Regions from separate parts of the Arthrobacter sp. D2-10 genome, predicted to be linked through region 3. Evidence: predicted binding sites of a transcription regulator. Region 3 holds the regulator's gene; each other region holds the start of a gene.
The links. The regulator HrcA, encoded in region 3, represses chaperone genes, less so after heat shock. The targets are predictions, from matches to a motif close to TTNGCACTCGNNNNNNNCGAGTGCNAA.
Positions count from the first base shown of each region.

Region 1: the regulator HrcA is predicted to act here: its motif matches at 2,870-2,896, upstream of M1D74_RS11585 (FmdB family zinc ribbon protein).
Region 2: the regulator HrcA is predicted to act here: its motif matches at 4,231-4,257, upstream of groES (co-chaperone GroES).
Region 4: the regulator HrcA is predicted to act here: its motif matches at 1,765-1,791, upstream of groL (chaperonin GroEL).

Region 1 covers NZ_CP096431.1:2,481,506-2,488,677, forward strand. The annotation lists gene M1D74_RS11565 (hypothetical protein) at 1-315, opposite strand, end outside; gene M1D74_RS11570 (GNAT family N-acetyltransferase) at 565-1,188, opposite strand; gene galU (UTP--glucose-1-phosphate uridylyltransferase GalU) at 1,197-2,099, opposite strand; gene M1D74_RS11580 (5-formyltetrahydrofolate cyclo-ligase) at 2,172-2,840, shown strand; gene M1D74_RS11585 (FmdB family zinc ribbon protein) at 2,958-3,263, shown strand; gene cpaB (Flp pilus assembly protein CpaB) at 3,398-4,078, shown strand; gene M1D74_RS11595 (DUF4011 domain-containing protein) at 4,075-7,172, opposite strand, start outside.
Region 2 covers NZ_CP096431.1:2,503,272-2,510,443, reverse strand. The annotation lists gene M1D74_RS11690 (glutamate--cysteine ligase) at 1-671, opposite strand, end outside; gene M1D74_RS11685 (DUF421 domain-containing protein) at 894-1,412, shown strand; gene M1D74_RS11680 (shikimate 5-dehydrogenase) at 1,417-2,238, shown strand; gene M1D74_RS11675 (class I SAM-dependent methyltransferase) at 2,242-3,453, opposite strand; partial or broken gene M1D74_RS11670 (ABC transporter ATP-binding protein) at 3,533-3,937, shown strand; gene groES (co-chaperone GroES) at 4,396-4,692, shown strand; gene groL (chaperonin GroEL) at 4,782-6,395, shown strand; gene guaB (IMP dehydrogenase) at 6,693-7,172, shown strand, end outside.
Region 3 covers NZ_CP096431.1:1,874,907-1,882,078, reverse strand. The annotation lists gene lepA (translation elongation factor 4) at 1-758, shown strand, start outside; gene hemW (radical SAM family heme chaperone HemW) at 786-2,015, shown strand; gene M1D74_RS08750 (DUF4870 domain-containing protein) at 2,020-2,451, opposite strand; gene M1D74_RS08745 (DUF3097 domain-containing protein) at 2,568-3,419, opposite strand; gene hrcA (heat-inducible transcriptional repressor HrcA) at 3,565-4,581, shown strand; gene dnaJ (molecular chaperone DnaJ) at 4,648-5,775, shown strand; gene M1D74_RS08730 (16S rRNA (uracil(1498)-N(3))-methyltransferase) at 5,789-6,544, shown strand; gene M1D74_RS08725 (GerMN domain-containing protein) at 6,581-7,172, opposite strand, start outside.
Region 4 covers NZ_CP096431.1:514,172-521,343, reverse strand. The annotation lists gene groL (chaperonin GroEL) at 1-1,578, opposite strand, end outside; gene M1D74_RS02540 (cold-shock protein) at 1,876-2,082, opposite strand; gene M1D74_RS02535 (LytR C-terminal domain-containing protein) at 2,209-2,874, opposite strand; gene M1D74_RS02530 (DUF3263 domain-containing protein) at 2,912-3,217, opposite strand; gene M1D74_RS02525 (uracil-DNA glycosylase) at 3,344-4,096, shown strand; gene M1D74_RS02520 (threonine/serine ThrE exporter family protein) at 4,103-5,713, opposite strand; gene M1D74_RS02515 (lipid II:glycine glycyltransferase FemX) at 5,766-6,839, opposite strand; gene M1D74_RS02510 (aldo/keto reductase family protein) at 6,960-7,172, shown strand, end outside.

The DNA of each region.
Region 1 (7,172 bases), 610 kb from region 3:
TTCCGGAGCGCCAGCGTCCGGCTGCGGCGTACGACGGCGGCCCCTCACCGCCAACGTGCGAAGCGTCACAACGCTCGCGATGGCGAGCACGAGAGCGAACACGGGAACCACCGAAGCGACCAGCCCCACAACGGCAAGCACAGAGGTGACCAAAGCAATTACCAGCGCCGTCGCTCCAACCAGTGCAATGGCGACTCGATCCCAGCGGATCCTGAAATTGGCGGCCGATCCTCCGACCCGGGATGACTCGCCTGCCTTCCCTGCGGTCGATGGCCCTGTCACGGACTCTGAATCGTCGGCGGCGGACCTGGTCATGACGCTCCTTTGCAACACGGCGTCCCCGGTTGTCGTGGCTGAGAATGCGGAATGTACGGGGCCGGCCACGGGGAAAGGCTGCCGGCTTCGCAGCAAATATGGAGCAACCCAAATGAGCCAGAGCCCGACGATCGCCGCCAGTACAACTGAGCTGTTCAGAGAGAAGTCCACCTACAAAACGTTAGGAGCAGATGTCTCGTGGGTCCCTCATTGACCGCGGTGTGTCCGAGGGTAAATCGAATAGTTTGGCTACAGCCGCGGCGCGGTTTCCTGCCACCGACGCAACAGGCCGCCGGGGGTCTCCTCCGCAGTCAACGCAAAAGAGCGATGGTCCGCCCACGAGCCGGCGATATGGAGGTACGACTTCCGGATTCCCTCGTCGCGGAAGCCGAGCTTTTGTACTACCCGCAGGCTCGCGGCATTCTCCGGCCGGATGTTGATTTCCATGCGGTGCAAGCCCAGTTGCCAGAAACAGTAGTCCGTCACCAGGGCGACCGCGGTGGGAGCAATTCCCCTGCCCGCCCGGTCCTTGTCCACCCAGTAGCCAAGAGTGGCGGTCAGCGCCGAACCCCATACCATTCCCGAAACGGTGAGCTGGCCGACCATCTCCGGCCGGCCGCCGCCCTCGGGCCTCTCCGCTATGACAAACGGCATGGCCGAGGCGGCCCGCACCTGGGCATTCAGTGCACGGACCATCTCATGGTACGTGGGCAGGTAACCGCCCGGAGCGGGGTTGGAGGCTTCCCACGGCGAAAGCCACTCGAGGTTACGCTGGCGAACCCTCGTCCACTCGCTCTTGTCGCGATGACGGAGCGGACGAAGAACAATGTTGCCGGCTTCCAGGGTGACCGGCCAGGCGAACCGACCCCACATTTCCGTGCTTAGCCGTCCATGGAGTCAGTGAACTCCTGCAGCCAGTTCCTCAGGTCCGGGCCGAAGTCTTCGCGCTCGGAAGCGAGAGTTACTACTGCCTTGAGGTAGCTCAGCTTGTCTCCCGTGTCATACCGACGTCCGCGGAAGACGACGCCGAAGACGCCCGAGCCTTCCCCGTCGGCGGCCGCAAGGGTCTGCAGCGCGTCGGTCAGCTGGATTTCGCCGCCGCGGCCCGGCCCCGTCTCTTCGAGTACTTCGAAGACCCGGGGATGCAGGACGTAACGGCCAATGACTGCAAGGTTGGACGGCGCCTCAGCAACCGACGGCTTCTCGACGAGCTTGTTGACCCTGACGTAGCCCTCCCCTTCCAGTGAGGAGACGTCCGCGCAGCCGTAGGCGCTGATCTGATCCGGATCGACCTCGATAAGAGCGATGACAGAGCCGCCGGTTTTGGCCTGGACGTCGATCATCGTTTCGAGGAGTTCATCCCGTTCGTCGATGAGGTCATCACCGAGGAGAACCGCAAACGGTTCGGCTCCAACATGAAGCCTGGCGCGAAGGACCGCATGGCCGAGGCCCTTGGGATCGCCCTGACGAAGGTAATGGATATCGCCCAGTTCGGAAGCCCGGCGAACCGACGCAAGCTTCTCGAGATCACCCTTGTCCTCGAGAGTCTGCTCAATGAAGGGCACGCGGTCGAAGTGGTCTTCAAGTGCCCTCTTGTTGCGTCCGGTGATCATCAGAATGTCATTGATGCCGGCGTCGACAGCTTCTTCTACTACGTATTGGATAGCCGGCCGGTCCACGACCGGAAGCATTTCTTTCGGCATGGCCTTGGTTGCAGGCAGGAATCTGGTCCCCAGGCCAGCAGCAGGAATGACGGCCTTGTTCACTCTTGGTCGCTCAGTCATGCAACAACACTACATAATCGACCGCTCAATGGATGCACGTGCGACGCAGCGGAGTCCCTGTACAGTGCCAGCATGGATCCGTCTGCGCCATCGTCAATACCCCAAGCGAGTTCTTCGGCCCTCAAGGAGGAATTACGGCGCGCGCTGCGGGAGCGGCGTCGTCGTCTGCGGGGTGAGGAGCAGCAGGCCGCGGCAGCGGCGCTGGCTGGTCAGGTGCTCGACTGGCTGCGCACCGGACCGTCTGCGGTGAATTCCACAGAAAGTTCTGCAGAAAGCAGTGTCATTGCCGCCTACCTGTCAACACCGCCGGAACCCGGCACCGAGGTGCTGCTTCCTGCCCTGGTCGAGGCCGGTTACGACGTCGTGGTGCCCGTGTGCGAACCCCGGTACCAGTTGAGCTGGGTGCGGTGGAGGCCCGGAGTCCAGCTAGCCAAGAGCCCCCGGGCGCCGCTCTGGGAACCTGTCGGAGAACGCTCCCATTTCGAGGCCCTGTTGCCGTTCCGGCTGGTGCTTGTTCCTGGCCTTGCCATGGACGAAGGAGGAAACAGGATCGGTCAGGGGGGTGGGTATTACGACCGTTTCCTGGCGCAACTCACGCTTGAACAGCCTGAGGTGCAACAACTCGGGTACTTGTACGACGAGGAGATCCTGCCCGCCGGAAGCGTTGAAGCCACTCCGCTCGACATGCCGCTGCCGGGTGCCTTCACTCCCGCTCGCCTGTACCACTCTTCCCCGCGCTGATAGGCATCATGACACTGGGCAGTGTAGAATTGGCACTCGGACGGGTTGAGTGCCAAGTTCTGATCGGCTACGGCACCGGCACGGCCCACAAACAGCTTTCCCACAGGAGGATTGTCCATGCCTACATACGCTTACGCTTGCAGGGACTGCGGCCACGCCTTCGATGTCCAACAGTCATTCTCGGATGATTCGCTGACGGTCTGCCCCGAGTGCGAGGGCCGGTTGCGCAAGAAGTTCAACAGCGTCGGCGTCGTCTTCAAGGGCTCGGGTTTCTACCGCACCGACTCGCGATCGACCTCCTCGTCGGTTGAAACCGGAGCGTCACCGAAGCCGTCCTCGACGCCGTCCACTGCGGACAGCTCGTCTGCTTCCTCCGGGACCAAGACTGGAACGAGTACGCCCGCAGCAGCGGCTCCAGCCTAAGCCGCCCGGAGCCGAAAAACTCCTCCGCCTCGGGAAGACCGGTTGTCCTGCACAGCCTGTTCTCCCGGGGCGGTTTTTCCACATGAGGCCGGTATGTGCGGCGCCGGATCCAGGGCATTCCTAGCGTTGGATTCATGAATAAGCCAGCTCCCGCCATCAAACCTCTGCAAAGCCGATTTCGCGCCTTCATCTTTCGGAAACGGCGTCTTCTTGCTGCCGCCGCACTGTGTGCGGCGGCAGGCGTGGCCGTGGAAGCGCTGCTGCCCCACGAACCGGCAACGATGGAGGTAGTCGCTGCGTCAACGGACCTGCCGGTGGGCACGGTGCTTACCGAGGACCAGCTCGCTCTTGTCAGGGTGCCCGAAGCGGCCGTCCCGGAGCACTCCTTCACAGCACGTGAGCTCGTTGCCGGCCAGCAACTGGCAACCCCGGTCTACGCCGGCGACGTGCTGGCCCAGAATTTCCTTGTTGGCGCAGGCCTCCTTGCCGGGAGCCCGAAAGGTACCGTTGCTGTCCCTCTCCGACCCGCTGATGCCTCCACGGTGCAGTTGCTCTCGCCGGGCCAGCGAGTGGATGTGGTCCTCAGTACCGGTAACGGGTTCGAGACATCCGCAAAGAACACTGTGCTGGCGCGCGGGCTTCCTGTGCTCTGGACATCGGATGAGCCCGGCGCCGGTCCGTTCGCACCGCCCTCGGGGTCTGAGGACGGCCTTGTGGTTGTCGCGGCGAATCCAGACGAGGCAGCAGCACTGGCCGGTGCATCAAGCACCGGCCAGGTTCACCTTGTTCTCACTGCGGAGGGCGACGCGAGCTAGCTCCAGTGCGGAGGCTTCTGCTCCTTCAACCACTCCTCGTGGTTGCCGTCATCGTCATTCCACGATCGGGGGTCATCCTCAGCCGCGCGCTGTGGCAGAACGTCACCGTGCGGGGCAGTGCTGGTGGTGGCTTCGGAACTCGGTTGCGCTACTGCGGCAGGAGCCTTCGCGGCGTCCGAAGCATCCTCCGACGTGTCGTTCGGTTCACGGTCGGCAGTTTTGTCTTCCCCGATGGCCTGATCAGCAGTCCGGTCTTCCCCGGCGGCCTGCTCCTGCTCGGCTCCGTTGTCCATGGCGTCTCCGTTTCCTGCCGGCGTCTCCTGAACTGCCCGGAGTGGATTCTGACGGACAGACTCTTCCAGACCAAGATATCCCGAGATTCGTTCAGCACACCCTTCCGGATCAGTGAAGACTTCAATGGTCCACAACGGCATGTAGCGCCAGCCCATCCGTTCCAGAAGCTGCGGACGGATCCGGCTTCGCTCCCGTACTGTCATGCCACGATAGCGGTCCGAGCCGTCCGACTCGATGGCGACGGGTTGAACGAACACGTCCTCCCCGTTGCCCGCGCCACCCGTTGATGCGGCAACGATGTCGAGCACGCCGTCGTAATTGCTGTGCACAGCTGCCCCACGGTGACGGAGTCGCTCCACGAGATCCGCCACCAACGGATCCTCGTTGGCCGATTCCTGCTGGCCGCTGCCGGCAGAAGGAGCATCCGTGGACAGTTCCCGGCGCAGGAGCTCGTAGAAGTCGAGGGCGCCATGGCCCAAGCGCTCAGGATCGAGGTCCTCGGGGCGGAAGCAGGTAAGCACGTGCAACCGGTGCCGGGCACGAGTCATCGCCGCCACGAACTTCCCCCGGCCATCCGGAGCAGAAAGCGGTCCAAAATTATGCAGCGCGCGCCCGTGCGGCGTCCGCCCAAACCCCAACGAGAAGATGACGGCGTCCCTGGTCAGGCCGGCGGCGCGGTCGATCGGGACGACCCGGAAGGACTCGTTGCCGGGTTTGAAAAAATCAGCAGCCCACGGCGCATCTGCCATCGACAGCCGCACAGCCTCACCGACGCGCTGCGCATGGCGTGCGCTGGCTGTGACCACTGCAAGCGAGAAGCTCGGCCGGCGGCGGATGTGTTCGAATACCAGGTCCACAACCCGGGTGACCTCGGCAGCGACGCTCTCAACGCCGTCCTGATCCGAGCTTGGCATACCCGTTCCATCGGGCAGGTACTCGACCGTCAAAGCCCGCTCGACGCCCGTGATCTCCGACCCGGAGGGCAGGCGTGAGAGCTCGTTCCCGTAGAACCGCTCGCTGAGGAAGCGGATGAGCTCCTTGTCGACCCCGCGATAGACGTCCCGAAGCGCGAGCGAGGGCAGCACCGCAGCAAGCGCCCGGTAGGCGCTCGGAAGGTGCTCCGGCGTGTGACGGCGCCCGTCTTCGACCGAGACGGTGAAGCTGCGGGGTCCGCCGAGGCGGTCGTCGCCGAAAGCGATGACCTGCCGCGACCTGGCCAGAGCGGGCACCACCGACTGCAGGGAGATCGATTCGGCATCGAGCACGATGACGGCGTCGAATGTCTTGTCCTGCGGAAGGACCAGGGGCAACACCAGCGGGCTGGCGGCCCAGACGGGCATCAGTGCAGTAACCAACTCGTCTGCCTGCACACACAGCGCGTCCAACCCGGGCTCGCCTTCGCGCAGCAGTTCACGCAACTGGTCAGCTTCCGCCGGCATGGTTTCCAGCGCTGCTCGCCAGCGTTCAGCCAGCGCCCAACGAATCCTGCCTGCGCCGGACGCGACATGGGCGTTATCAGCGAGCCGGTACTCAGCTTCAAGGGTGCGCAGGCTGGCGCCGTCGGACATGGCGAGGTAATCATCCCCACTGATCATTGCCTCGAGTGCGGACTGCCACCATGCCAACTCAAGTTCTCCCCCAACCTGGCGGGCACCCACTTCGCGGGCCGCGAGGTCGTCGAGGAGCTCCCCGAGGCCGCTTTCCCGCATCTCATCAAGGAGCAGCGTGCGCTCGGGCAGCGTTGCAAGGCTCTGCTTGTCCCGGGCGAGTTCAGCGAGGCGGGACTCCAGCTCATCGAGCGGCATGCGGGGAAGCTTGGACTCCCCCGGGGTGTCTGCAACAACGGACGCGAGTTCGTTCAGCCGGGTGTCCACCGAGCGATAGAAGCTGTTGATCTCCGCCAACCCTGTGGGCACTGAAGGGTGGCGCTCGGTCGTCGCATACTTGGTCCACAGCGTGCGCTGCTCCTGCACCTGCACCAGGGACTGGTGCAGATCAGAAATATGAACCCCGGGTCGGATGTACTCCTTCGCGACCCTGCGGAGACGCGATCGAGTCATCGAGCTCATCTCGATGGTGCGCTCCCGCCGCCAGGCTGAGGGCGCGGTCGCTGAGATGAGGTCTGTGACCGGCCGGTCGAAAATGTCCGGGGTGAACTTGTCGAGGCTGGCGCGCACCGCGACCAGCAAATCCAGCTGGCCGCCCCACTCCTCGAAAGTGGTCCCCAGCTCGATGTGCGAGTGTTCAGCTACTGCCCGGACTTTCTCCCGCAGCAGCGGGATGTCCCGGGCCAGGTCAGCCGCCAGACTGTGTGCGTGCTCGGTTTCCTTGCGGTTGCGCAGCTTTGCCCCGTACCAGGGACTCTGCGTAGCTTCCCGGCTGAACCCGCCCAGTTCGGCCGCCCGGCGGAGCCGACCGGTGAGCTCCGCGCGATTGGGAATGCTGTCCATGACGCTGCGCTTGAGACGCACGGTGGTAGCCGGGGCAGGGTTCAGCGACGTGAGTTCAGCGAGGGACTGCATGGCCTGGTACGGCGAACACCCCCACCGTGAGCGCACGTTGTGCAGCGATCGGACGTGATCAAGGAGCTTGTGCCGATGCGATACGAGGGTCTCGTGCAGCGTCGCCAGTTTGGGCTGTACGGCTTTCTCATTGCGCACAATTGCCCGGAGGAGCTGGTCCTTCAACTGGGCGGGATTGCTGTTCGCATTGAGCTGGAGCACCAGCGACCCCAGATTCAACGCATCGAGTTCCTGAACGAACTGGTTCAGGGTTCCCCGCCGCTCTGCGACGACGAGCA
Region 2 (7,172 bases), 630 kb from region 3:
TCGATCACTCCGGTGGTGAACATGTCCTGCACATAGGCCTCGTACTCGCTCCAGGTGGGGAACTGGAACGGCAGCCCGGCGGTGGGAAGCTGCTGGAACATGAGGGCACGCTGGGAGGCGTACCCGGTGTCCTCGCCGCCCCAGAAAGGGGACGAAGCGGAAATGGCCTGAAAGTGCGGGAAGTAGTTCACCAGGCCATCGAGCACCGGCAGGACCTTGTCGCGATGATCCAGGCCAACATGGACGTGGACGCCGTAAATCACCATCTGCTGACCCCACCACTGGGTACGGTCAATGAGTTTGGCGTAGCGTTCCTTGTCCGTCACCGGCTGGGAACGGGGCGCACTGAAGGGATGGGATCCGGCGGAGAAGAGTTCGACACCCATCGGATCCGTCACTTCGCGGACAGCGGCGAGCGAGCGGCTCAGGTCTTCTTTCGCTTCCGCGACGGTATGGCAGATTCCGGTCACGATCTCAACGGTGTTGAGGAGCAGCTCCTGTTTGATGTGCGGGTGTTCGTCGTCGGCCTGCAGTTCAGGGTGCCGCTCGTTGACGCCCCGGAGGACTTCCTTCGCTACTGAAACGAGGTCGCCGTTGTACCGGTCGACGAGTGCGAGTTCCCACTCAACCCCGAGGGTCGACTGCTCGGACTTCGCGAACTCTAACTTCAATGCTGTGCTCCTGACCGGTACCGGACGGTGGGTGATTGCTGCCTCGGTATCGCGCCATCGCGGGTGAGAACTGAGCCCAATAGTAGTGCAGGCGGCCTGTCGAACCCTCGCTGAAGTCTTCCGCGCCACCTAGTGTGAAGAACATGTCTTCGCGAGCTGGTGGGGAAAACCGCCACGGACAGGGCGGCCGCGTGAGCGTTCAGGAACAGGGAAGGAATCGGTATGTGGTTCGATAGCTGGGCTGATATTGGGCGGATACTCCTTGTAGGATCGGCTGCCTACGCGCTTCTCGTCGTGGTTCTTCGGGTGTCGGGCAAGAGAACCCTCAGCCAGCTCAATATCTTCGACTTCATCGTCACTGTTGCCTTCGGGTCGACCCTGGCGACCATCCTGCTCAATTCGGATGTCTCGTGGACGGAGGGTGCGTTCGCACTCGCCCTGCTGGCGGGGCTGCAGTTCATGGTGGCTTTCGCCTCGTCCCGCCGCCCGGGCTTCAGGGAATCGATCACTTCGCGTCCGGCTCTCCTGTTCAAAGACGGCGAGATACTCGAGGCAGAGCTGCGCAGGAATCGTCTGACCAAGTCGGAACTGCTACAGGCAGCGCGCATGCAGGGCAACGGTGACCTCTCACAGATAGCGGCAATCGTGCTTGAGACGAACGGCAAAGTCAGCATCATCTCCACCCAGAAGTATGGGGATGGTTCCGCGTTGGAGAACGTACTGGGGCCGGAGCATAATTGAGCGGGTGCCGATCCTGAACAAAGACATGGTCCTGTGTATCTCCCTTGCAGCGAGGCCGAGCAACATCGGAACCCGGTTCCACAACTGGCTGTATGACGAACTGGGGCTGAACTACATCTACAAAGCGTTCACCACCACTGACCTGCCGGCAGCCATCGGCGGAGTGCGTTCGCTGGGTATCCGCGGCTGTGCCGTATCGATGCCGTTCAAGGAGGACGTTATTCCGCTCGTCGACCGGATGGACCTTTCAGCGACCGCGATTGATTCTGTGAACACCATCGTGAACGATGACGGTGTCCTCACCGCTTACAACACCGACTACCTGGCCGTCGCGGAACTGATCGGACAGCGCCGGGAGGTGACGCCGTCGTCGTCTGTTTTGTTGCGCGGATCCGGCGGCATGGCGAAGGCCGTTGCGGCAGCCGTGCGGGATGCCGGCTTCACCAGGGTCACCGTCGTGGCGCGGAACGAGGACGCCGGGCGGAGACTGGCGGAGCTGTACGGCTTCGAGTGGCAGGCAGAGCCCGGGAATACCACGGCAGACCTGCTCATCAACGTGACACCGCTCGGGATGACCGGTCAGGACGAGGACGTCCAGTCGTTCAGCGATGAAGCGGTGACGGCGGCTTCGCTGGTGTTCGACGTCGTTGCGCTGCCGTCCGAAACACCCCTCATCCGCGCAGCCCGCCGGGCAAACAAGCCGGTGATAACCGGTGCGGAGGTCATTGCGCTGCAGGCAGCCGAGCAGTTTGTGCTCTACACCGGGGTCCGGCCGACGGCTGAGCAGATCCGCCTGGCGGGCGAGTTCTCGCGCCAGCTCGCCTAAAAGTCAGCCCAGAACTGGTTCGACGACGACGGCGACCCTCTCCTCGCCGATCCTCGTCAGCACCAGCGTGGCCTTACGCACGGACTTCCTGGAGCCGGTGAGCAGCTGTTTGCGCAGCTCCTCCGGGGTGACGGAAGTGCCGCGCTTCTTGATGTCCAGGACGCCGATGTCGTTGGCCTTGACCCAGGCTTTCAGGGCCTTCACGTTGTAGGGCATGACGTCCAGGACACGGTAGGGCCGGGCAAACGGCGTCTCCACGAGGTTGGGCGCGCAGATGTAGGCGATGTTGGGGTCGACAAGGTGTCCAGCGATCTGGCGGGCGACGTTGGCGACCAGCCCGGTACGGATGATGGCGCCGTCGGGCTCGTAGAGGTACCCCTCAGCGGGGCCGATCGGGGCGTCGTCGTCCGCTCCGAAGTCACTCTCACTGGTGAGTTCCGTCGCGCCATCGGTACGGATGAGCAGGGCGCTCCGGCGCACGTTGTCGCGGCGGAGTGCGTTGAACCACAGGACCACTTCCGCGACATCGCCGTCCACCGATACCCACTGCGCTTCGCAGCCGGCAGGAATTGCCTCGTGGGGGATACCCGGGCCGAGCTTCACCCCGACGGGCATACCTGTGTCAGCGAGCGCTTCGACGAAGGACAGCGGCGGGGAGAACGCTTCGGGATCGAACAGGCGCCTGGTGCCGGAGCTGGAAGTGGTCCGCCGGGCGGGATCCAGCCAGACGCCGTCGTACCCCGCGAGGTCTACAGCTGACGCATCGGCATTCAGGACCGTCGCATTGGACCAGGGCAGGAGGTTCATCGTGGCGGCAGCTGCGGTGGTTTCATCGAGCTCGACGGCGGTGACGTCCCTCTCAAGGGTGGCGAGCGCCATCGAGTCGGCACCGATCCCGCAGCCCAGGTCGGCAACCTTCTGCAGCCCGGCGGTCACGTAGCGCTGGGCGTGCCGGGCAGCGACGTTGAGTCGGGTCGCCTGCTCAAGGCCAGCGGGCGTGAACAGCATCCGCGCCGCGAACGGGCCAAACTTGCTCTGTGCCTTGGCACGAAGGCGGGACTGCGTGAGGGCGGCGTTGACCACATCAGGGGCATGACCTGCCGCGCGGAGCTGCTCATTGAGGCGGAGACTGTCCGCTTCGGAGTAGGGGCCAAGCGAGTTGAGCAGTTCCCAGCCCTCGGGAGTCAGGACGGGCTCAAGAAGGTTCTGGGTCAAGATATCGCTTTCCGCTGGGCTTTCGGCTGAAGTTTGGAACGGCCTACGCCGGGTCCTTCAGTTTAGGGCGTCTGTTGACGGCAAGCGGCAGCGCGTGTGGATTGCGATGGCTCTTGCACAGCAGACAGACGTACTGCTGCTGGACGAGCCGACGACGTTCCTTGAAGTCACGCACCAAATTGATGTCCTCGATCTGCTGATCGACCTCAATCACATGCGCGGGACGACGATCGTTATCGTTCTGCACGACCTCAATCTCGCGGCGCGCTATGCGGATTACCTGGTTGCCATCGCTGAGGGCCGCATTTACGCGATGGGAACGCCGGCGGAAGTTCTGACGGAGGACACCATCCGTGCAGTGTTCGGGCTAGACAGCCGGGTGATCATCGATCCCACCTCCGGCGCGCCACTTATGTTGCCGCTCGGCCGCCATCACGGCCGACATACGGCAGAGCTGGCAGAACCGGAGTCGGCCCGGCGGTGACAGTTTCTGCTGCCAGGCCGGGCGGTGACACGGGGGTGCCGCTGCCCGGTCATGTTGCTGGTGATGTCCGGTTTTTCACTCGTTTACACCTTCGAGCGAAAATGTCGGTGGTGGGTGATCGACTTGTTTCATGACTATGAAGGAGCAGTGCCCTCCGGATGCTGATGGTGCGCGGATTGGGCTGACATCGGTGTGGGAGGGTTCCTCGGTGCCGGCTCCTGCCGGTCCGCCTGGACACGCGGCCTGTCGAAGTGCGCGGGGCGTCGCGTCGTCGTGCCCGGATTTACACCCCTCTGGCACTCGCCTTGACCGAGTGCTAACCGTTTGCATAAAGTCAGACTTGGCACTCTCGCTATGAGGGTGCTAATCCTTCGAGGATGCGCCAACCGGCACCGCGACGACGGTCAGCGCCTGCTCGATACCCCGATTCATTCAAACCAAGTGAAGGAGAGGTCCGAGTGTCGGTCTCTATCAAGCCTCTTGAAGATCGTATTGTTGTCCGCCCGCTGGAAGGCGAGCAGACCACCGCTTCCGGTCTGGTCATCCCGGACACCGCCAAGGAAAAGCCCCAGGAGGGCGAGGTCGTCGCAGTAGGCCCCGGCCGCGTTGACGACAACGGCAACCGCGTTCCGGTCGACGTTGCTGAAGGCGACGTCGTCATCTACTCCAAGTACGGCGGAACCGAGGTCAAGCACGGCGGCCAGGAGTTCCTGGTTCTCTCCGCTCGCGACGTTCTGGCGATCGTCGTCAAGTAGTTGTGCAGAAGAACCCCGGTCGCATCAGGCCGGGGTTCTTTCCTGTAAGTACACATCCCTGCACACGCCTGAAAGGAACGTAACAAACAATGGCAAAGCAGTTGGAGTTTAACGACGCCGCTCGCCGCTCGCTGGAAGCCGGCGTCGACAAGCTGGCCGACACCGTCAAGGTGACGCTCGGCCCCCGCGGACGCAACGTCGTCCTCGACAAGAAGTGGGGCGCCCCCACCATCACGAACGACGGCGTGACCATCGCCCGTGAGGTTGAGCTGGACGACCCGTACGAAAACCTCGGCGCTCAGCTCGCCAAGGAAGTTGCCACCAAGACCAACGACGTCGCCGGTGACGGTACGACGACGGCCACTGTCCTCGCACAGGCACTGGTCAAGGAAGGCCTGCGCAACGTTGCAGCCGGTGCAGCACCGGGTGCATTGAAGCGCGGCATTGAAGTTTCCATCGAAGCCGTTGCGGAGCGCCTGCTGGAGAACGCCCGCGAGGTCGTCGGGAAGCAGACCGCAAACGTTGCCGCCATCTCGGCCCAGAGCCAGGAAGTCGGCGACCTGCTCGCCGAAGCGTTCGAGAAGGTCGGCAAGGACGGCGTCATCACGATCGAGGAATCCTCGACCACGCAGACCGAGCTGGTCCTCACCGAAGGTATGCAGTTCGACAAGGGCTTCCTGAGCCCCTACTTCGTCACCGACGCCGAGCGTCAGGAAGCCGTCCTCGAAGACGCGCTGATCCTGATCAACTCCGGCAAAATCTCCGCTCTGCAGGAATTCCTGCCGTTGCTGGAGAAGGCGCTGCAGGCCGGTAAGCCGCTGTTCATCATCGCCGAAGACATCGAAGGCGAAGCACTGTCCACCCTCGTGGTCAACAAGATCCGCGGCACTCTGAACGTGGTTGCGGTCAAGGCTCCCGGTTTCGGTGACCGCCGCAAGGCCATGCTCCAGGACATCGCCACTCTCACCGGTGCGCAGGTTGTTTCCCCGGATCTCGGGCTGAAGCTGGACCAGGTCGGCCTCGAGGTGATGGGATCGGCACGCCGTATCACCGTTACCAAGGACAACACCACCATCGTTGACGGTGCCGGCAGCGAGCAGGATGTTGCCGATCGTGTTTCGCAGATCCGCGCCGAGGTTGAGCGCACCGATTCTGACTGGGACCGTGAGAAGCTCCAGGAGCGTCTCGCGAAGCTGGCCGGCGGCGTCGGCGTCATCAAGGTCGGAGCAGCCACCGAGGTTGAGCTCAAGGAAAAGAAGCACCGCATCGAGGACGCAGTGTCCTCAACCCGCGCCGCCCTTGAAGAGGGCATCGTGGCAGGCGGCGGTTCTGCCCTGATCCACGCGTCGAAGGTCCTCGACGAGGACCCGAACGTTCTCAAGCTTGAGGGCGATGCGGCAACCGCCGTCGGTCTCGTCCGCCGCGCTCTCGTCCAGCCGCTGCGCTGGATCGCCGAGAACGCGGGCTTCGAAGGTTACGTTGTCATCGACAAGGTCAGCCAGCTCGAGGTCGGCCACGGCTTCAATGCCGTCTCCGGAGAGTACGAGAACCTGGTCGACGCCGGCATCATTGACCCGGTCAAGGTCACCCGCTCCGCACTGCGCAACGCAGCGTCAATCGCCGCGCTGGTCCTCACCACCGAAACACTGGTGGTCGAGAAGCCGGCCGACGACGAAGAGCACGGTCACGGCCACAGCCACTAGCTGCAACTGCAACTGTGCCCCTGCGACGCCCCGGTCCCTCGGACCGGGGCGTCGTTGTCTTCATCACCGACGCCAGCGTCAGTGAATTTGATCACTCGATAGGGCGCCGAAAAGCCGGTGATACCCGGGATCACCAACTTTGCGTGCTGTGCCCGGCGGGCACATGCTTGGTGAAAGCGCGGTGGTCGAACCGCCCGGAATAGGGAGCGCCGTCCGTTCGTTACGATAGAACCCGCACAACCGGCGAATCGAAGCCGGTGGTCCCGTCCTCCACATCTCCCTGAAAGAGGCGCCGCGTTGAGCGAACAGTCGACTCCCCATGATCCCTTTGGCTTCGTCGGCCTGACCTACGACGACGTCCTTCTGCTGCCCGGCCACACCGACGTCATCCCGTCGGAAGCCGACACCAGCTCTCGGGTGTCCAAGCGCATCATCGTTCAGACCCCGCTGCTGTCCTCCGCCATGGACACGGTGACCGAAGCCCGCATGGCCGTGGCAATGGCGCGTCAGGGTGGCCTCGGTGTCATCCACCGCAACCTTTCGATCGCCGACCAGGCCGAGCAGGTTGACCGCGTGAAGCGCAGCGAGTCCGGCATGATCACCAACCCGGTCACCATCGGCCCCGACGCAACCCTCCGCGAGCTCGATGACCTGTGCGGTCACTACCGCGTGTCCGGACTCCCAGTGGTCGACGGCCAGGGCAAGCTTCTCGGCATCGTCACCAACCGCGACACCCGCTTCGTGTCCGAATCGGAATTCCCCCACCGTCTGGTCCGT
Region 3 (7,172 bases):
GTGAGCGACTCGAACGCGAGTACAACCTCAGCCTGATCTCGACGGCACCGAACGTGGAATACGAGGTCACGCTCGAGGACAAGAACGTAGTTCACGTCACCAACCCGAGCGAATACCCCGTCGGCAAGATCGCCGAAGTCCGGGAGCCGATGGTTTCGGCGACCATCCTTGCGCCCAACGAATTCGTGGGCACCATTATGGAACTGTGCCAGAGCAGGCGTGGTGTCATGGGCGGAATGGATTACCTCTCCGAAGACCGGGTGGAAATCCGGTACCGGCTCCCGCTGGCGGAGATCGTCTTCGACTTCTTCGACATGCTGAAGTCCAGGACCCGCGGGTACGCCTCTCTGGATTGGAAGGCCGACGGCGACCAGGTGGCCGACCTGGTCAAAGTGGACATCATGCTCCAAGGCGAGCAGGTTGATGCCTTCTCCGCCATCACCCACCGGGACAAGGCATATGCCTACGGCGTCATGATGACGGGGAAACTGCGTGAACTGATCCCGCGTCAGCAGTTTGAGGTTCCCATTCAGGCGGCCATCGGCGCGCGCATCATCGCGAGGGAGAACATCCGGGCTATCCGGAAGGACGTCTTGGCCAAGTGCTACGGCGGTGACATCACCCGAAAGCGCAAACTGCTCGAAAAGCAGAAAGAGGGTAAGAAGCGCATGAAGATGGTGGGGCGCGTGGAAGTCCCCCAGGAAGCGTTCATTGCCGCGTTGTCGTCGGATGAGTCCAAGGACAAAGCGAAGAAGTGACAGCAGTATCTGGTTTCCGGAGCGCCAATGCCTAGCGCGCTGCCTTTCGGCGACCCCGCTCCATCCGACGGCGCTCTGCCGCCCACCGCGGCAGCCGGCTCCGCCGAGCGTGATTTCGGCCTGTACGTTCACATCCCCTTCTGCGCTGTTCGCTGCGGGTACTGCGATTTCAACACGTACACCGCCGCTGAACTCGGTGGGGGAGCGTCGCAGGCCAATTACGCGTTCACGGTGCAGCAGGAGCTCCAGTTTGCGGCCGGAGCGCTTGCCGCTTCAGGTGTTGCCGACCGCCCGCTGAGCACAGTCTTCTTCGGCGGAGGGACACCCACGCTCCTGCCCTCGGCCGACCTGGCACGGGTACTCCGCACCGCCGTCGATATCTGGGGCCTGGCACCGGGAGCCGAGGTGACGACCGAGGCCAATCCCGACTCCGTCACGCCTGAATCCCTCGAGGAACTGGCGCGTGCAGGTTTCACCCGCGTGTCATTCGGCATGCAATCCGCTGTGCCCCACGTTCTCGCGGTGCTGGACCGAACCCACTCGCCGGCGCGGGTCCCCCTTGCCGTCGAGTGGGCGCGTGCTGCCGGACTCAAGGTGAGCCTGGATCTGATCTACGGCACACCGGGCGAGGACCTTCAGGACTGGCGGACGTCCCTGGAAGCGGCGCTTGCCCTCGAACCGGATCATCTGTCCGCTTATGCCCTCATCATCGAGGACGGCACCGCGCTGGCCCGCCGTATCCGGCGCGGTCAGGTGCCCATGGTCGACGACGACGACCACGCCGACAAGTACGAACTCGCCGACACCCTGCTCAAGTCGGCCGGAATGGCGTGGTACGAGGTAAGTAACTGGGCCCGCTCCGGTGAGGATCAGTGCCGCCACAACCTCGCGTACTGGAAAGGCCATGACTGGTGGGGAGCAGGGCCGGGCGCGCATTCACATGTCGGGGGGACCCGTTGGTGGAACGTCAAGCATCCTGCCGCTTATGCTCAGAGGCTTGCGGCAGGCGAGTCGCCCGCGGCCGGGCGTGAAGTTCTGAACAAGAACGCCCGCTACGTTGAGGACGTCCTCCTTCGCATCCGGCTTGCCGAGGGTTACCCGACGGAGAACCTGGAATCTCCGGGACGCAGGGCTGTAGCAGGGCTGATAGCTGATGGTCTCATCGACCCTGTGGCGGCGTTCAAGGGCGCCGTGATCCTGAGTGATCGCGGGCGGCTACTAGCCGATGGCTTGGTCCGTCGCCTTCTGCCGGACTGACGTCCTAGTGGAAGATCCGGAGATTGAAGGGGTACTGGTAAGGCCTGCCGCGGTTCACATGGATGCCGGCTGCCACCGAGAAGGCCGCGAGCGTAACCCAGATGAGGGCGTTCAGGACGGCGAAAAGCCCCCCAATGCCCGGGAGCAGGGACAGCAGCAGGCATACGGCTGCGAGGATGCTCGGCGGGAAAGTGAAGTTGAAGGCTTCCTTCGATTCCTGCTCCGTGAAGGGCCCCCGGTCCCGATAGATGAGGAAGATAACCAGAGACGGCACAAACCCCAGGATCCCGAGAAAATGGGCGAGGGTCGCCCACTGGCGATCCTCGGAGGGGGTCAGCGCGGGAGCGCTTGGACTGGCACCCTGGAAGGCCGTAGTTCTGTCCTGGGAGGCGGGAGGAGTCTGTGCGACACCGCGCCGATTAGCGCTGTTGGACAACGAAAATTCCTTCGGACTGATAGGGCTTCACCGCGCATTCCGCGCAGAACTTACTGTCTAAGGGTACTGGGTGAAGCGTGCCCGTGCAGTTCCCACGACTTACAGCGATGCTGGGGCTACGCGTTCGGCCCCGGCGCGGTAAGGAAGTCGATGACCTCTTCGACCCGGGCCAGCAGAGAGGGTTCGAGGTCCGCGTAGGTGTTTACGCCGCTCAGAATGCGCTTCCAGCCGTTGGCGATATCTGCCTGGGAGGAGCACGGCCAGTTCAGCCGCGTCAGTATCCCTGTTTTCCAGTCCTCCCCGCGGGGAATGACGGGCCACGCCTCCAATCCGAGAGCGCGCGGTTTCACTGCCTGCCACACATCGACGTAGGGGTGCCCCACGATCAACACATTGTGCGCTGCACCGGTCACTTTCATGGCCTGTTCGGCGATTCGAGCTTCCTTGGTTCCGGGCAGAAGGTGATCAACGAGGATACCGAGGCGCCTTCCGGGTGAGGGAGCGAAGTCACGGACCGCCCCTGCCAGGTCATCGACCCCGTGCAAGGGCTCGACGACGATGCCCTCAACCCGCAGATCATCGCCCCACACCTTCTCGACCAGCTCCGCATCGTGTTTGCCCTCAACCCAGATTCTGCTCGCGCGGGCTGTTCGGGCACGCTGGCCGGTGACGCGGACCGAGCCCGAGGCTGTGCGCTGGGGCGTTGCGGTGCGCTGCAGCGCGGGAACCATCTCGACGGGGGAGCCCTCGTGGTGAAAACCGAATCCCAGGGGAAAGGTCCGCCGTTTGCCGCTGCGGTCCTCGAGGATCATGACATGCATACCGCCGGACTTCTCAGTACGAAGTATCTCGCCGACGAACCCGCTTTGAACGTCCTCTAAAACGATGCCCGGACGCGCCTCAACCTTCTCAAGGACGACGCGTCGGGGCTGGGAAATGTCCTGTGCGCCCCACTGGTGATACGACATGTGATTTCGCTCGCTTCCGCAAATCCCTGCCCGCTGGAACTGGCAGTGCCAATGCTAACAATCGCAGCGATCGTATTAGACTTGGCACTTAGGCGTGTTGAGTGCTAACTCGTTGAGTGGGCAATGCGGTATATCGGAGGTGAATATGAGCGAGCCCAGGCGGCTTGAAGTCCTGCGTGCCATCGTTGAGGATTACGTCCATTCCCGTGAGCCGGTAGGGTCGAAGGCCCTGGTTGAGCGGCACCAGCTCGGCGTGTCCTCGGCCACCATCCGCAATGATATGGCGCTCCTCGAAGAGGAAGGCCTCATTACCGCCCCGCACACCAGTTCCGGCCGCATTCCCACTGACAAGGGTTACCGGCTGTTCGTCGACCGCATCGCTGAAGTGAAGCCGTTGTCCGCGCCTGAGAAGCGTGCCATCCGTGCCCTTCTGGAAAGTGCCGATGACCTGGACGACGTCCTGGACCGCACGGTAAGGCTCCTCGCACAGCTGACCAATCAGGTCGCCGTCGTTCAATACCCACATCTGGGCGCAGCGTCCGTCCGCCACATCGAGCTGGTACTGCTCGCGCCCGGCCGCGTGCTGGTGGTGCTCATTTCCACCAACGGGGCGGTGCAGCAGCGGGTCGTGCCCGTCCCTGCCGACGCAAATGAAAACGAATTGGCCGATCTGCGTCAGCGCTTCCTGACCAAAGTGTCGGGAGTGCGCCTACCGTCGCTTCCCTCGGAACTGGCGTCCTGTGTGGCCGAGCTGCCGCCCGCACTCCAGTCGCTGGGCCAGGCACTGGCGCACGGCTTGGAACATCTCTCCGCCGCGAACCGGGAAGATCGGATCGTCATGGCAGGAACGGCCAACCTTGCCCGCTCAACCCTGGACTTCCCCTTGACCATCGGCCCTGTGCTGGAGGCCCTCGAGGAACAGGTGGTTATGCTTCGGCTGCTCTCCGAAATGGAGCAGGATGCCCTCGGCGTTTCCGTCCGCATTGGTCGCGAAAACCCGTACGGTGGCCTTGCAGAGGCCTCGGTGATCGCCACGGGATACGGGCCGGACGCCCTTGCCAAGGTGGGAGTCCTCGGACCCACCAGAATGGACTACCCCACCACCATGGCCGCCGTCAGGGCGGTGGCCCGTTACCTTTCCCGCATCCTCGATGAGTCATGAACGGATGACGGACCCCTTGAACCAGAGCCGCTCGCGCGGTGAGATTACAGGAAGTGATGTGCAGGAGTGAGTAATCACTACGAGGTCCTAGGTGTTGCACGCGACGCCAGTGGCGAAGAGATCAAGAAGGCTTACCGGAAGCTGGCCCGCAAACTTCATCCGGACGTCAACTCCGGGCCGGAAGCAGCTGAGGAATTCAAGCTGGTGACCCGCGCCTATGAAGTTCTCTCTGATCCGCAGAAGCGGCGCGTCTATGACACCACCGGAAACGAGAACGGAACGGATAACGGCTTCGGCGGCGGTTATGCCGGCCCCGGATTCGCATTCCAGGACATCTTCGAAACCTTCTTCGGAGGCGGCGGCCCCAGCGGTCCGCCGTCGCGGACCCAGCGCGGACAGGACGCACTCATAGCCGTCCGCATTGATCTCAAGGACGCCGTCTTCGGCACCAACAAGAAGATCGAGGTGGACTCCGCTGCGGTGTGCCCCACCTGCGACGGATCGTGCACCCAGCCGGGCACATCTCCGAAGACATGCGATATCTGTGGTGGCTCCGGGCAGGTGCAGCGCGCGGTCCGGTCGATCCTGGGCCAGGTCATGACGACGGCGACCTGCGGCACTTGCCAGGGCTACGGCACCGTCATTCCCCATCCGTGCAACGAATGCAATGGCGACGGCCGCATCCGTTCCCGCCGCAGTCTTACCATCAAGGTTCCCGCAGGTGTAGCCACCGGTACGCGGATTCAGCTTGCCGGACAGGGTGAAGCGGGCACTGCAGGAGGACCGCAGGGTGATCTGTACGTCGAGATCCGGGTCAACAGCGATCCCACCTTCCTCCGCGAAGGAGATGACCTGCACGCGACCCTGAGCGTGCCAATGACAGCGGCGGCGCTTGGCACCACCGTGACGATGACCAGCTTCGACGGGGACCAGGAACTGACCATCAAACCGGGAACTCAATCCGGAGAAGTGATCACGCTCAAGGGCCTCGGCGTCACCCATCTGCGGGGATACGGCAGGGGAGACCTTCTCGTGCACCTGAGCGTCGAAACTCCACGGAACCTTGATGCAGCCCAGGAAGAGCTGCTTCGACGCCTCGCGGAAATGCGTGGTGAGCAGTTCACCGAGGGGCAGCTGGCAAGCAGCGGATCAGGAGTCTTCGCCCGGCTGCGCGAGCGCCTCGGCAACCTCTGACCGGTAGAGAACCATGACCAACCAGGCATACTTCGGCGATCCTGCGGAGGTTCAGGCCGCCGTTGCCGGCGGCAGCATCACACTGCGAGGAACGGAAGCGCACCATGCAGCCACCGTGAAACGCGTGGTGGCCGGTGAGACGGTGGACCTCTTGGACGGCGAGGGAAACCGCCTGGGCTGTACCGTCGTCGATGTGTCCGGCGCGGCCGTCGTCATGACAGTGGATACGGTTTCCTTCGAACCGCTGCCGGCGACCCGCATCGTCCTGGTGCAGGCTCTTGCCAAGGGTGATCGGGCCGAGATGGCAGTCGAGGCCGCAACCGAGCTTGGCGTCGACGCGGTCGTTCCGTGGCAAGCGGACCGAAGCATCGTGAGGTGGCGCGCAGACAAAGCAGTGAAAGGGCAGGCGAAGTGGGAATCCGTCGTCCGTGCAGCGTCGAAGCAAAGCCGGCGTACCCGTGTGCCCGAGGTCCTCGACACAGTGGACAGCAGGGGCCTGGGGCGTTGGCTCGCCGATGTAGCGCACCCGGTCCTGCTGCATGAGGAAGGGCGAATTTCCCTTGCGAGCTATTGGAACCGCCGGTCCGAGGATCACACGGGAACAGTGGCGGTGATCGTGGGGCCCGAAGGGGGTGTGAGCCCGCAGGAGGTGACCCTGTTCGAGGAACACGGGGCCGTTCCCGTGCAGTTGGGAACCAACGTCCTGCGAGCCTCGACCGCCGGACCTGCGGCGATTGCCGTCCTGAATCAGCTCCTAGGCCGCTGGTAATAGGCCGCTGGCAAAGGGCCACTGCTGTTGAAGTGGTCAGCGGATGCTGACCAGCTTGTCATCTGCAATGGTGTCAGCGGCAGGCCCTTCGCCCGGGTCGGCTCCCGTCGATTCGTACACCTCGACAAGGTATGTCCCCTCCTCCAGGGAGACGCTGAATTCATAGAGTCCGACGGCACCCGTGCCCGCCTCGACGGGAACGGATCCAGCGACCACATCCTCCGTGAAAACACCGCCTGCATTCACCCGGCGGATCCGCCAATCGAGGCTCGGATCAGTTGTCGTGGTGCTCCCTTGGACGATGACCGTCCGGTCGTTTTTGAGGGAACTGTCCTGCGGATTGATGATCCAAACGGGAGCAATAGCACTCACGTCGCGTTGAAGAACAGACCCCAGCTCGATATGGCCGAACGCCTTGTAGCCGGCCTTCCCGTCCACCAGCAGCCGCACGCTGCTGGGACTGCCACTGATGATCAGCCCTGAGTTGGCTGCCGCGGCTGTCGCGGTGTACACAAGCTGCTGCACAGCACGTCCGGCAACATCAGCACCGATTCCAGCGGCGAATGAGTCTGACGAGATGTCGACGGTGATGACGTTGTCAGGCGAGATCGATGTATTGACCGCAGAT
Region 4 (7,172 bases), 1.4 Mb from region 3:
CGCCTTCTCAGGCTTGTCCGCGACAACAGCTTCGGTGGTGAGGAAGAGACCAGCGATGGAGGCAGCGTTCTGCAGTGCAGAGCGGGTCACCTTCACGGGATCGTTCACACCGGCAGCGAGGAGGTCCTCGTAGTCACCGGTTGCAGCGTTGAGACCGTGGCCAGCGGGCAGGCCGCGAACCTTCTCGATCACGACGCCGGGCTCAAGGCCGGCGTTGAAAGCAATCTGCTTGAGCGGAGCGTCGATGGCGATGCGGACGATGTTCGCACCGGTTGCCTCGTCACCTTCAAGGGTCAGGTTGGCGAACGCCTTGGCGCCGGCCTGGATCAGGGCCACGCCGCCACCGGCGACGATGCCTTCCTCGACTGCAGCCTTCGCGTTGCGGACGGCGTCCTCGATGCGGTGCTTGCGCTCCTTGAGCTCAACCTCGGTTGCTGCTCCGGCCTTGATGACTGCAACGCCGCCGGCCAGCTTGGCCAAGCGCTCCTGCAGCTTCTCACGGTCGTAGTCGGAGTCGGAGTTTTCGATCTCGGCGCGGATCTGTGCAACCCGGCCGGCGATCTCCTCGGCGTTGCCTGCACCCTCGACGATGGTGGTCTCGTCCTTGGTGACAACAACCTTGCGTGCCTGGCCCAGGAGGTCCAGGGTGGCGTTCTCCAGCTTGAGGCCAACTTCTTCAGCGATGACCTGGCCACCGGTAAGGATGGCGATGTCAGCGAGCTGCGCCTTGCGACGGTCACCGAAGCCCGGAGCCTTGACGGCGACGGACTTGAAGGTGCCGCGGATCTTGTTGACCACGAGGGTGGCCAGGGCTTCGCCCTCGATGTCTTCGGCGATGATCAGCAGCGGCTTGCCGGACTGCATGACCTTCTCGAGGACAGCAACAAGGTCCTTGACGTTGGAGATCTTCGAGTTGACGATCAGGATGTAAGGGTCTTCAAGGACCGTCTCCTGGCGCTCTGCGTCGGTGACGAAGTAACCGGAAATGTAGCCCTTGTCGAAGCGCATACCTTCAGTGAGCTCAAGCTCCAGGCCGAAGGTGTTCGACTCCTCGACGGTGATGACGCCTTCCTTGCCCACCTTGTCGAGGGCTTCAGCGATGAGGTCACCGATCTGCTGGTCGCCCGCGGAGATCGAAGCCGTGGCCGCGATTTCTTCCTTGGTCTCAATTTCCTTGGCGGAGGAGAGGAGTTCGGCGGTGACAGCGTCAACAGCCTTCTCGATGCCGCGCTTGAGGCTCAGCGGGTCAGCGCCGGCGGCCACGTTGCGCAGGCCTTCCTTGACCAGTGCCTGGGCGAGGACGGTAGCGGTGGTGGTACCGTCACCGGCGACGTCGTCAGTCTTCTTGGCAACTTCCTTGACGAGCTCAGCGCCGATCTTCTCGAAGGGATCGTCAAGTTCGATCTCCTTGGCGATGGAAACGCCGTCGTTCGTGATGGTGGGAGCGCCCCACTTCTTCTCAAGGACAACGTTGCGACCGCGGGGGCCCAGCGTAACCTTGACTGCGTCAGCGAGGGTGTTCAACCCGCGCTCGAGGCCGCGGCGTGCCTCTTCATCAAAAGAAATGATCTTGGCCATAACGGCGTAGGTCCTTTCGGGACGGTCATGCTTATCAGCTGCTACCGACCTGTGATGCCCGCGACGGACGGGCGGACCCGGGAGGATCTCTGTACCTACCGAACCAGCCCTCACCACAGAGGTTGCCTTGTTCACTCACTCGGGTGCCGTCTTAGCAGTCGTCACCTCTGAGTGCTAACTCAATAATTAGCACTCTCGCACCGTGAGTGCAAGCTGTTCGCCCGTGGAAAAACAACGACGACGGTACGCTCCCCGCCGGAAAGCGCGCCGTCATCGTTCGGTATTGAGTGGGTCTATTCAGGATGCGAGCCGCACAGCCTCAGCCTGCGGCCCCTTCTGACCTTCTCCGATCTCGAATTCCACCCGCTGGCCCTCATCGAGAGCGCGGTAGCCATCCATCTGGATTGCGGACCAATGTACAAACACATCTGCCCCGCCCTCATCGACGGTGATGAAGCCATATCCCTTTTCAGCGTTGAACCATTTCACGGTTCCCTGCGCCATGCTGTTCTCCCACTATGTAGACCCCCCGCGTAGCTGTTGATTGCGGGGCTGAAATACATCTAATCCCACTTCTCGGCGACAGTGACGCAGAACACAGTGAATGTTATTGATCCTTAACCCGACTGCTCACTGGAAACCGGGACCGACCACAACAGTGATGTTGCCGAACCCTGCATTGCCCTGGACGGCCCCGATACCGAGGGCCGCTGCGAGTGCTTCAGCCGTCGGTCTCTGCTCCTCGCCGTTGTAGAGGACGATGGATCCCTGCAGCTGCTCGCCGGACCAGTTACCGACTTGGGTAACGCTCCATCCGTCAGCCTGCAACCGGCCCGCGGCGGTGCTGGCCAACCCGCTGACCGTCGTTGCATTCAGCACGGCGACTGGCTGCGCCCGGTCGACCGCCGCGGCCGTCTCGGTTGCCTCCGGAGTGGGCTCCGGCTCGGACGTTGGATCCTCTTCGGGAGTGGGTTCAGTGCTGGGCGTTTCCGGCTCAGCAGGTGCCGCGGATTTGCTGGGCTCTTCACTCGGCGTCCCGCTCCTCGCCTCATCGGCCGTGATGGACGGCATTGGCGCGGCGGTGCTGCTTTGAGGGGTCACCTGGCTGGCCTGTCCGAGGCCGAGGCGCGGGAAGAGGAAGTAGGCCGCCAACCCAACGGCAAGGACAAGTAGGCCGGCAACAATCTTCAGGGGCAGTCCGCTCGATCGCGGAGGGACCAGCCGCTCGCGATGAACTCCCTGCCGTGCGGCGGATTCGGGCACACGGTCGAATTCGTCGCGCGGGTACTGGGTCATGTGACGGGAAATCCTTGGCTCGAGATGGGCGTAGTTGCTAAACGTCCACGCCAAGACGGCGCGCCGAACGGGCGCGTTGGCGGGTCGTACGTAGTCTACGCAATCTCTTCACGAGCATGGGATCGTGCGCGAGGGCTGCTTCGGTATCGATGAGTGCATTGAGGATCTGGTAATAGTGCGTGGCGGAAAGATCAAACATCTCCCGGATGGCCTGCTCCTTGGCGCCGGAGTACTTCCACCACTGACGCTCAAGTTCGAGAATCCGCTGCTCGCGCTCACCCAATCCCGATTCCGGGTTGCCCGCCACCCCTTCACGGTTCATGTCTGCTGCCGCGTTCTGCATGCCCACGACACACCGTCCCATCCACTATTTCCGCTCGAGGTTCCTGATCCATGGTAAAGGCGAATCACATCATTGTCATTTACCGACAACTGCAGCCGCAGCGCCCGTCCGCGCCAGAATAAGACTATGAACGACGACGGCACGCCCACCCTGCCCTTCCCTGCATCGCCTGCCGCTGAACTCCCGTTCGCGGCGCTCCCGTTCGCTGCTCCGGCCACTCTGAACGACGTCATGGCACCGGGCTGGGCAGAGGCGCTGCGGCCGGTTCAGCCGCAGGTCCATGAACTGGCCCGGGCCCTGGCCGAAGAGCAGCAGCGCGGCGCGCAGCTCTTGCCCGGCCCCGACCTCATCCTTCGGGCTTTCACCTATCCGCTCAGCCACGTCAAGGTCATCATCGTGGGTCAGGATCCCTATCCCAGACCCGGCCATTCAGTGGGCCTGGCCTTTTCTGTGACCAGACGGACCAAACTTCCCCGGAGCCTGGTGAACATCTATAAGGAACTGGCTTCGGACCTGGACGCTCCTGCACCTGCCCATGGCGATCTTTCCGGGTGGGCGGATGAAGGAGTCTTCCTGCTCAACCGGGTCCTCACCGTGCGGGCAGGTGAAACCGGGTCCCACCGCAAGCTCGGCTGGAACGCCGTCACAGATGCTGCCATCCGTGCACTGGTCGCCCGAGACCAGCCGTTGGTGGCGATCCTCTGGGGTCGGGAGGCCGCACAGCTGAAGCCCCTGCTGGGATCGACGCCGCTCATCGAGTCCGCACATCCCAGCCCACTGTCCGCGTCCCGCGGCTTCTTCGGCTCGCGTCCCTTCAGCAGAGCGAATGCCCTGCTGGCCGAACAGGGCGCCGCACCCGTGCACTGGTTGCGGGGCTAGCGCGGATCAGCGGCGGCGGTTACGACGCCGTTCGTTGCTGCTCAGCTTCTTGGTGAACGGCCGCGCCAGGTTGTCGCCCAGCACCACGCCCCCGGCGATCGCCAGGATGATGGTCAGCGCGTTGAACAGCCCGATGGCACCTGCCCCGGCAACCCCGGTCTCGGTCGTGAGGTTATACATGGACCGGAAGATCGTGAGTCCGGGATAAAGGAACATCACCGCCGGCACGGCCACCACGAGCTGAGGCGCTCCCATGCGCAGCGCCATGATTCTCGCGAGCATGCCTATCAGCACGGCAGCGATGGCGGGGGCGAGACGGTATCCAACGCCAAGGCTCACCACCAGCGAGTAGAGCAGGTATCCGGCCATTCCGATGAGCGAGGTCGGGACGACGAGGCTCATGTCCGTCTGCTCGGCGATGCAGATCATCGCGACGGCTACGAAAACAAGTAGGGCAACCACGGGAAGCGGATACTGCGATCCCTCCGACGTCGTCACGTCCAGCTCCGGAATGCCGATGAAGGTTCCCATCACCAGCGCGACGGCGATGCCGGAGACCAGCCCCGCGAAGACAAGGAAAGCGGAAAGGAATCGTCCCGCTGCCGTGACGGGGAATCCGTTTATCGCGTCCTGGGTAGCGGACACCAGCCGACCGGTAGGCAGGAGCAGCAGGATTCCGCCCACCACCACAAGGGCGGGAGCGATCGGAACGTTAAGCCACCACATCAGCATTGCTATGAAGGTCACGAGGGCTGCCGATGTCGCGGTGGCGAAAAACTCCGGTACTCTCCAGCGTCCGAGCTGGCGCGAGAACAGGTCGACACCGATGCAGCTTGCGAAGGAGATGAGGGAACCGAGCGGTCCACCGCCGATGAAGGCCACGATTGCAGCGGCGAATACGCCGAAGGCCGCGGTCACCATCCACCGTGGGAACGGCTTGGGCCTGTGCGTAATCTCATCCAGCCGCCTGATGGCTTCAGCCCGGTCGACGCCGCCGTCGACGATGTCGGTTACCAGCTGGTGCACACGGGTGAGGCCCGCATAATTGTTGGTCCACGAGCGCACAACCCGCAGAACCGTGGTTGGTGTCTGGTCCTTCGCCGAGTAGTTGAGCACCACCGACTGGTTGGTGATGTCCACTTCGATGTTGTCGAGTCCGAAGGCGGCGGTGACGGCAATGATGCTCGTCTCGACCTCCAGCGCGCCCGCACCGTAGCGGAACATGGTCTCCGCCAGACTGAGGGCGAAATCGAGCGTGCGCCGGGCGCCGACGTCGGGCCCACCCACCTGGATCGTGGGGTTGGCGTAGGGACTGCCTGCGAGCCGCTCGACAAGGTTCATCGCCTGGGTGGGAGGAGATTCACCCTGGACCAGGCGGCGCAGCATCTTGCGCGCGGCAAGCTGTGAACGGTCCGGACGGCCGGGACGGGCCGTCTGAGGGGTGATCGGCAAGGCGTCAGTCGGGTTGGCCTTCGGGGGCTGGCCGGCTTTCCTCGCTATTTTGGACTTGGCCTTGCCCGGCACGGCCGGCGGCCTCACGACGGGCAGCTGCTCGGCCACCGGGGAGGGGTTGGTATCCGGGCTCCGGCGCTTGTCGGCACCGGTCTTGTCTGCCACTTCTAGCCCCTTCCTGACCCGGGCGTGTTCCCCACTCCCGAGGTGTTGCGGTTTAGTAGAACGGTTGGTGCGTGCGGCGCCAATACACCTGCCGCATGACCCGCTCGCCCAGTTTCTGCCATGCACGGTACTTCATCGGGCTGAGCACCAGGTCATAGCAGCCAACGAAGTCCGTGACCGTTTTGGTGAAACTTGTCTTGAAGAGACCGAGACCGTGATGCTGGTGGTTCTTGTCTTTCAGCTGGTCACTTGGCGGCGTGCCACAGAAATCGTATTCAACAATATTGTGCTCGCTTTTGAGGTCATTGATTGCCCGCCACTGAACGAGATGAGAATCACCGTACTGGGAGCGCCCCGGCCTGGAGCCGCCGTCCTTGTAAGTGCCCTTCCGTCCGTAATTGATGACGAACGCACCTACCGAAGGTTCACCGTCCTCATACACGAAGTAGAGCCGACCCTGCCCTGCAGCAACGAAGTTCGACCAAAAGCGCTGGTAGTACTCGAATGAACGCAGGCGCGCCGCCGAGCGGTCCTCAATGTGCGCCATGAGGCCGTACATCGTGCGGAAGTTCTCGTCCGTGGGCTCCATCCGTTCAACGGTGACGCCTTCACGCTCCGCACGCCGGACAGCGTTGCGCCCCCGTGAGTGAAGGTTGCGCAGCAACTGGTTGGGTTCGGGAGTGGTATCGAGAATTGCGGTGTGGTCATTGGGCTGCAGGTTGAAGGCCTTGACCAGACCTGCGCGCCGGAAGAGCGTGCGCACGTCCTCGCTGTCGACGATATCCGGCTCCACCTTCACGGCGAATACTGATAGCCCGGATTCGCGGATGAAAGCACTGCAAGCCTGCAGGACCGCGGGAACATCCTCGGGTGCGGCCACGTCCGGACCCTTGATGAGGTACCAGAGGCTCCCGAGCAGGGGGACCTTTTTTTCCAGGACGAGGTTATAGGTGGTGTATTCCGCTGATTCAAAGGCCAGGAAGAGCGGCTTCCAACCATGATGGGACTTGACCTCGGCGAAAGCCGCAGACTGCAGGAGATTGCCGCCGTTCGGGTTGGCTGTGACCAGAGAATCCCAGTTCTTGCGTTCTTCCTCGGTGGCAAATCGCGCGGTAAACGTACCCATGGTCCTCAATCACAACTGGTCGGCAGGCGTCGATTCAGTGTAGCCGTTGGCGGTGCCAGGCTTACGTCACCGGACTCTTGCCCTATACCGGTGGGCAAGCACGTGGATAGCATCGAAATCATGGAATTCAGATACCTCGGAAACAGTGGACTCAAAATCTCGGAAATCACCTACGGAAACTGGCTGACGCATGGTTCCCAGGTGGAGAACGACGTCGCCACCCAGTGTGTGCGCGCGGCTCTCGACGCCGGAATCAGCACCTTTGACACCGCCGACGTCTACGCGAACACCGCCGCTGAAACTGTTCTCGGCGAAGCCCTCAAGGGCGAGCGC